One region of the Burkholderia mayonis genome, then DNA from elsewhere that is predicted to be linked to it. Evidence: riboswitches for the same ligand, from Rfam matches in the RefSeq annotation. Region 1 holds a riboswitch; the other holds the start of a gene.
The links. Region 1 has a riboswitch for cobalamin ahead of WS70_RS08975 (HoxN/HupN/NixA family nickel/cobalt transporter). Riboswitches for the same ligand answer to the same signal wherever they lie in the genome.

Region 1 (3,344 bases):
CTGGCCGTCGGCTTCGCGGCCCGCGTCGTCGCAGCCGATCCCGCAGCCCTTGAGGATCTCGCCGTCGATGCCGAGCTCGCCGAACTCGTTGACGATCACGACGATCCGGCGGCCGCCCGCGTTCTGGATGATGTGGCGCAAGAGCGTCGTCTTGCCGCTGCCGAGGAAGCCCGTGACGATCGTCACGGGGATTTTGCGCATTTGCATGGGTATTCCGTTGGTCGGTGTCGGGTCAATGGGGAAGCGGTCACGGATGCGCGCGGCTCACGCGGAGATCGTCACGTCGATGTCGTCGTAGCGCTTGATCCGGTAGATGAGCGCCGACACGGCCCAGCTCGCGACGAACAGGCCGATCACGAAATAGCCGAGGATGCCGAAATGCTCGGCCGCCATCGCGGCGAAGTCCCACAGGCCGCCCTTGAGCGCGAGCTTGTCGCCGATCAGCGCGAGCGCCTCGATTCCGCCGATCACGACGGCGACGAGCACCGACACGAACGTGATCGTCATGTTGTAGTAGATCTTGCGGATCGGCCGCACGAACGCCCAGCGGTACGCGCCCATCATCATGATGCCGTCCGTCGTGTCGACGAGCGTCATCCCCGCGGTGAAGAGGATCGGCAGCGCCATCACGGACCAGAACGACAGGCCGCCGTGCGCCTGCGTGGCCGAGATGCCGAACAGCGCGATCTCGGTCGCGGTGTCGAAGCCCAGGCCGAACAGAAAGCCGATCGGATACAGATGCCAGCTGCGCGACACGATCGCGAACAGCGGCCGGAAGATCCGCGCGAAGAAACCGCGCTGGTTGAGCAGGATGTCGAGATCCTGCTCGACGAGCGGCTCGCCGCGCCGCACCGCGCGGAACGTCCGGTATACGGAGATCAGGATCAGCAGGTTCGCGAACGCGAGCACGAGCAGGAAGAACGCCGACACGCTCGTGCCGATCACGCCGCCCCACGCCTTCATCCCTTCGAAGCGCGCGGCGAGCGTCGCCGCCGTCAGCGCGACCGCGACCGTCATCAGGATCACGACCGTCGAATGGCCGAGCGAGAAGAAGAGCCCCGCGCCGAGCGGATTCTTGCGCTCGTGCATCAGCTTGCGCGTGACGTTGTCGATCGCGGCGATGTGGTCGGCGTCGACCGCGTGGCGCAGCCCGAACGTGTACGCGAGCAGCGCGGTGCCGAGCAGCACCGGCTGGCCGTGGAACGCGGCGAACGCCCAGATCCATGCGCCGACGTTGAATGCGATCAGCAGCGCGTAGATGCCGACGATCTTCCCGCGCAGCTCGGCGGGACTGTCGTTGAAGAGGCGGAGAAACGATTTGAGCATGGCGCTCCCTTTGCGAACGGTCGACAAACAAGAAGAATGCCAACACGCGCGACATCGCGCGCGATGCGCATGCTGCCCGCCCGGCCCGTCGTTCGCCCATGCGTGCGGCGCGCCGGCGCGCGCTCGCGACATGCGCGCGACGCGGGCCGAAGCACGCGGCATCGGACGGGGACGAGCCACACAGCGGCGGCAAGCGACGCGATGAAGCCGTGGACGACACGCCGCATCCCCGCGGCGCTGAACCCCGGGACCGCTCGCTGTCGCGCGGCGCATGCGCTCGATCGGCGAACAGACCCTGCGTCTCGGCCGGTATCCGGGCTGACGAAAACGCCGCTTCACCTTCCCGGACACAATGCGTCCAGTGGTTGGCCGCGCATGCCGGCGGGCATGCGGAGAAGCCGGCGCCGCATCGCTCGCGCGATGCATTCGCTTACCGTTGCGGGGGCAGCGCAGGTTGGCGGACCGCGACGCGGCGACGCTCCCTGCTTCCCGTTTAACTGCGTGCGACAGAACCCGCACGCGAGCACCAAAACGCGAGCGAGTGTAGGCGCGCGGGCGCAGCGCGTCAAGGCGGACAAAAGGCGGCGCGGGCGCGGCGCGCCCTCCGCATGCCGCCCTCGCGCGGTCGGCGCTGTGCTATCGTATGCGCGCGTTCGGTGCCCGAGCGCGCGATCGCGCGCTCAGTCAAACGGGAAACAGGAAGCGGCCAGCCCGCGCAGCCTGTGCTGTCCTCGCAACGGTACGCCGCCTGCGACGCGCACGCCGCGTTCGCGCATTCCGCCATTGCGCCACTGTCCTCGCCACGGACGGGAAGGCGGCGGGATGGCAAGCGGTCAGCCCGGATACCGGCCGACGCAGGGGGCGAGCCGCGCTCGCCGAACGCCCGGTCCCGCGAGGGACGGAACCGGGCGCGCAACGCATGGCGCACCGGCTGGCAAGCCGGACGTCGACTGCCGAGACCACATGATTCCATCCGACTCACGCCGCCGGAACCCGCGCGCCCGCCCCTCTCGCGCGGCCGCCCGATGATGCGCGTCGCGCTCGGCATCGGCTGCCGCGCGGGACGGCCCGCCGATGCGATCGAGGCCGCGATCCGCGCCGCGCTCGCGCATCTGCCGCATGCGTCGCTCGCCGACGTCGGCGTCGTCGCGACGCTCGACGCGAAAGCGCACGAGCCGGGCCTCGTCGAATGCTGCGCGCGCCACGGCTGGCCGCTCGCCGCGTTCTCGCGCGACGAGATCGCCGCGCAGATCGCGCGCGCAGCGCGCGCAACGCCGTTTGCGGCCGGCACGCCGCCTTCGGCCGCCGCGCGCGGGCGGTTCGGCGTCGACGGCGTCTGCGAGCCGTGCGCGCTCCTCGCCGCGCCGAACGGCGCGCTCGTCGTGCGCAAGCTCGCGCTCGACGGCGTGACGGCGGCGCTCGCCGGTCCGCTGTGACGCGCGCCGCGCCCCGTCTTCCGATCCACGAACCACACGACTCACAGGACGCCAGTCGATGAAAACCGATTCCGAATCGCATCAACGCATGGCCGAGCGCCGCCGCGCGGGCCACGAGAAGAAACAGGCGGCCGCGACCGTCGAGAAAGGCTTGCTGATCGTCAACACCGGCAACGGCAAGGGCAAGAGCACGGCCGCGTTCGGGATGGCCGTGCGGATGCTCGGCCACGGGATGCGGGTCGGCGTCGTGCAGTTCATCAAGGGCGCGCTGCACACGTCCGAGCGCGATTTCCTCGGCGCGAACGCGCAATGCGACTTCGTCACGATGGGCGACGGCTACACGTGGAACACGCAGAACCGCGACGCCGACGTCGCGACCGCCCGCAAGGGCTGGGACGAGGCGCGCCGGATGATCGAGAGCGGCGACTACCGGATGGTGATCCTCGACGAGCTGAACACGGTGCTCAAATACGAATATCTGCCGCTCGACGAGGTGCTCGCGACGATCGCCGCGCGCGCGCCGATGCTGCACGTCGTCGTGACGGGCCGGCACGCGCCCGACGCGCTCGTCGACGCGGCCGA
Region 2 (3,344 bases), 750 kb from region 1:
ACGATGTCGGCCGCGAGCGGATCGGCGCTCGCGCAATGAACGAGCGCGGCGAGCGCATCGAGCGGCGTCATCGGCACGCTGCCGAGCGTGAGCGACGCGACGAACGCCGCGCACGCGCCGAGCGCGAGCGCGACCCAGATCGCGGCTGCGCGCGCCGCGTGCATGCCGGCGCCGCGCGCGTCGGCCCTCATGCTGCCACTCGCGCGCGAAGGCACGAACGCCGCGACCGGCCGTCAGCGCTGCTGCCAGCCGAGCGTGACGTAGGCGCCGCGGCGCGGCGTGTTGTACGCATATGCAAGCTCGTAGTCCTTGTCGAACAGGTTGTCGATGCGCGCGCTCACGTACCACGACTTCGTGATGTCGTAGCGCGCTGACAGATTGACGATCCCGTATCCGCCGAGGCGGTTGCCGTAATCGTCGCGCGGTCCGCTCACGAACCATTCGCCGCCGACGCGCCAGCCGCCGAACGAGCGATTCGCCGAGACCGACGCGAAGCGCCGCGCGCGCCGGGTCAGATCCTCGCCGGCGGTTTCGTCGATCGGGTTCTGCAGCGTCGCCGCGACCCGCACGGCCGTCTTGCCGACATGCCCCTGCCAAGAACCCTCGACGCCCTGCACTTTCGCGCGGCCGACGTTCTGCGCGACATAGTAGGGCCCGCTCGCGGCGGGACGATAGTCGATCAGGTTCGTGTAGCGCGTCTGAAACGCAGTAACGCGCACGACGCCCACCGCATCCGACGCATACTGCACGGCCGCCTCGATCGAATGGCTGCGCTCGGGCCGGATCGACGGATTGCCTGCGTTCGGATAGTACAGATCGTTGAAGCTCGGCGCGCGAAACGCGCTCGAATAGCTCGCGGACACCTTCCAACGCTCGGTGACGTCGAGCCCGTAGCCGAGATAGTAGCTGTTCGCGCCGCCGAAATCGGAGTAGTGGTCGCGGCGCACGTTCGCCTGGAACTGGCTGTCGCCGATGCGTCCGGTGTAGCCGAGCCAGCCGGAATTCACGTGGCGCTCGGGTGCGGCGAACACGTTCGATTCGAACGACTGGTCGAGCCGCTCGTAGCCCGCCTGGATCTTGTGGCCGCGCGCAATCGTGAAATCGTTCTGCCACGAGTACTGGCGGTTGTCGGTGTCGAAGTGGTCGGTGTACGCGCCGTTCAGCGCCGACTGGCTGCGGTCCTTGCCGCTCGACACGTTCACGCGCGTCGTCCACCAGCCGGTGAGCTGGCCGTTCGCGAACGCGGACATCTGCTGGACCCGGCTGTACAGATCGTTCAGATCGGTCGGCGCGCCAAATGCGTCGTCGAAGCTGTTCTTGCCGTTCGCCTGGAAGTACGTGACGCCCGCATCCCACTTGTCGCTGAACGCGTGCCTGAGCGAAGCGGACGCGCTCTCGTTCAGATAGCCGTTCGCGTTCGGATTCGCTTGCGGCTTGAGCGCGGGATCGAGCGACGAGAATCCGTCGGTCTTGAAGCGCGCGAGCGACACGCTGAACGTCGTCTTTCCGTCCTGGTCGAGCCGGCCCGACACGCCTGCGCTCTGCGTCTGCGTGTGATAGCTGCCGTAGCTCGCCGAGAAATCGAAGCGCGGCGGATGATTGCCGCCGCGCTTCGTGAACACCTGCACGACGCCGCCGATGGCGCCGGACCCATACAGCGACGACACATTGCCGTTCACCACTTCGACGCGCTCGATCTGGTCGAGCGGAAGCTGACTGATCTGCGCCTGCCCGAGACTCGCCGAATCGACACGCACGCCGTCGATAAGCACGAGCGATTGCGTCGGCTGTGCGCCGCGCAGAAAGAGGCTTGCGCTTGCGCCCGGCCCGCCGTTGCGCACGATCTGTGCGCCGGGCGCGAGCGCGAGCAGGCCGGGCAGATCGGTCGCGCCGCTGTCGGCGATGTCCTGCGCATCGAAGAGCGTCGTTTGCGGGATCGCGTCGGCGAGCGTCTGCGGCCCGCGCTGCGCGGTGACGACGATCGGCGCGAGCTGCGCGGCCAAAGCAGATGCCGAAGAAGCAGAAGACGCGGAAGCTGCGGACGGCGCAGGCAAGACTGAAGAAGCGGGCGAAAACGATGACGATGACGAAACGGACGCGTCGCCTTGCGCAAGCGCGACGCACGGCAACCCGGACAGAGCGGCGAGCGCTGCGCGGGCGAGAGGGGTTCGCATGAAGGCATCCTGTTGAGCCACTGCGGCGCCCGCTTCCCCGCAGGCCCCGGCATCACGGAGACGGGCGCGCCCGTCTCCCCGCCTTGGCCGGTATCCGGGCTGACGACGTCACCGCCTCGCCTTCCCGCGCGCGAAGCGCAGTGGCACAGGGTCGGCGGCCGGCCGAAGAGGCCGGGCCGACGCATCGAGAGTGCGGCTTGCATCGGAACCGATGCGATCGCTTACCGTTGCGGGGGCAGCGCAGGTTGGCTCGGTCCTGGCGGACGTCGCGCCCTGCTTCCCGTTTAACCGCGCGCGAAGCGCGCGAGCACCGAGGCGGCGCCAGTTTAGGAGCGCGCGCGCGGCAGCGTCAAGGAAACGCGACGACGCAGCGCAAGAAACCTCGCCGCGCATGCCGATAAACAGATCGGCATCAACGAACGACGAAGACGATTTCGCGGCGAGAAGCGGGGGTGTTACGTCTAGAAACGTTACAGATATCGGAATGTCGTTTATTCCGCGCTAAAATGCTCGGTCTTTAGAGGACGCAGCAGATGCTCAACGAACTCGAAACCCTATCTCAAAACATCGGCCGCCTGATCGCGCTGAATCAACGCCATCAAGCGGAACGGCTCGCGCTCGAGGAGCAGGTCGCGCAATTGCGCACGGAGGCGGAAACGCTGCGCGCGGAACTCGAGCAACTACGCGACGAGCGCAACGCGCTCGCGGCGGAACGCGACACGCTGTCGGCGAAGATCGACGACGCGCAGGTGAAGCTCAACGCGATCCTCGAAAAATTGCCGCGCACGAAAAGCGTGCCGGATGCGGAAAACCAGCTCGACCTGCTCGCGCCGCAGGCGAGCGATGAAGGCGAAGGCACGACCGGCCACGGAGAACATGCATGAGCGCCAAGCAGATCGAAGTATCGATTCTCGGCCAGGCGTATCGTCTCGCCTGCTCGCCCGAAACCGAAGCGGCGCTCCTCGAAGCGGTCGCGCGCGTCGACGCGGAAATGTCGAAGATCCGAGCGAACAGCTCGGTGCGCGGCACCGATCGCATCGCCGTGATGGCGGCGCTGTCGCTCGCGTCGGAATTGCTGAGGCTGCAACAGAGCGTGCGTCACGGAGAAGCGTTCCCTGCGGAAGAAATCCGGCGTACAATGCGCCAAATGAATGAACAGCTCGGTGCAGT

Region 2: it holds a riboswitch for cobalamin, as region 1 does, so the genes downstream of both, WS70_RS05305 (TonB-dependent receptor domain-containing protein) here and WS70_RS08975 (HoxN/HupN/NixA family nickel/cobalt transporter) in region 1, are expected to answer to the same signal.

Annotation. Positions count from the first base shown of each region.
Region 1 is NZ_CP013386.1:1,811,826-1,815,169, reverse strand. It holds gene cobW (cobalamin biosynthesis protein CobW) at 1-207, opposite strand, end outside; gene WS70_RS08975 (HoxN/HupN/NixA family nickel/cobalt transporter) at 265-1,326, opposite strand; cobalamin riboswitch at 1,614-1,872, opposite strand; cobalamin riboswitch at 1,963-2,194, shown strand; gene WS70_RS08970 (cobalamin biosynthesis protein) at 2,352-2,762, shown strand; gene cobO (cob(I)yrinic acid a,c-diamide adenosyltransferase) at 2,821-3,344, shown strand, end outside.
Region 2 is NZ_CP013386.1:1,057,243-1,060,586, reverse strand. It holds gene WS70_RS05310 (FecCD family ABC transporter permease) at 1-164, opposite strand, end outside; gene WS70_RS05305 (TonB-dependent receptor domain-containing protein) at 234-2,174, opposite strand; cobalamin riboswitch at 2,243-2,504, opposite strand; gene WS70_RS05300 (hypothetical protein) at 2,708-3,058, shown strand; gene WS70_RS05295 (cell division protein ZapA) at 3,055-3,344, shown strand, end outside.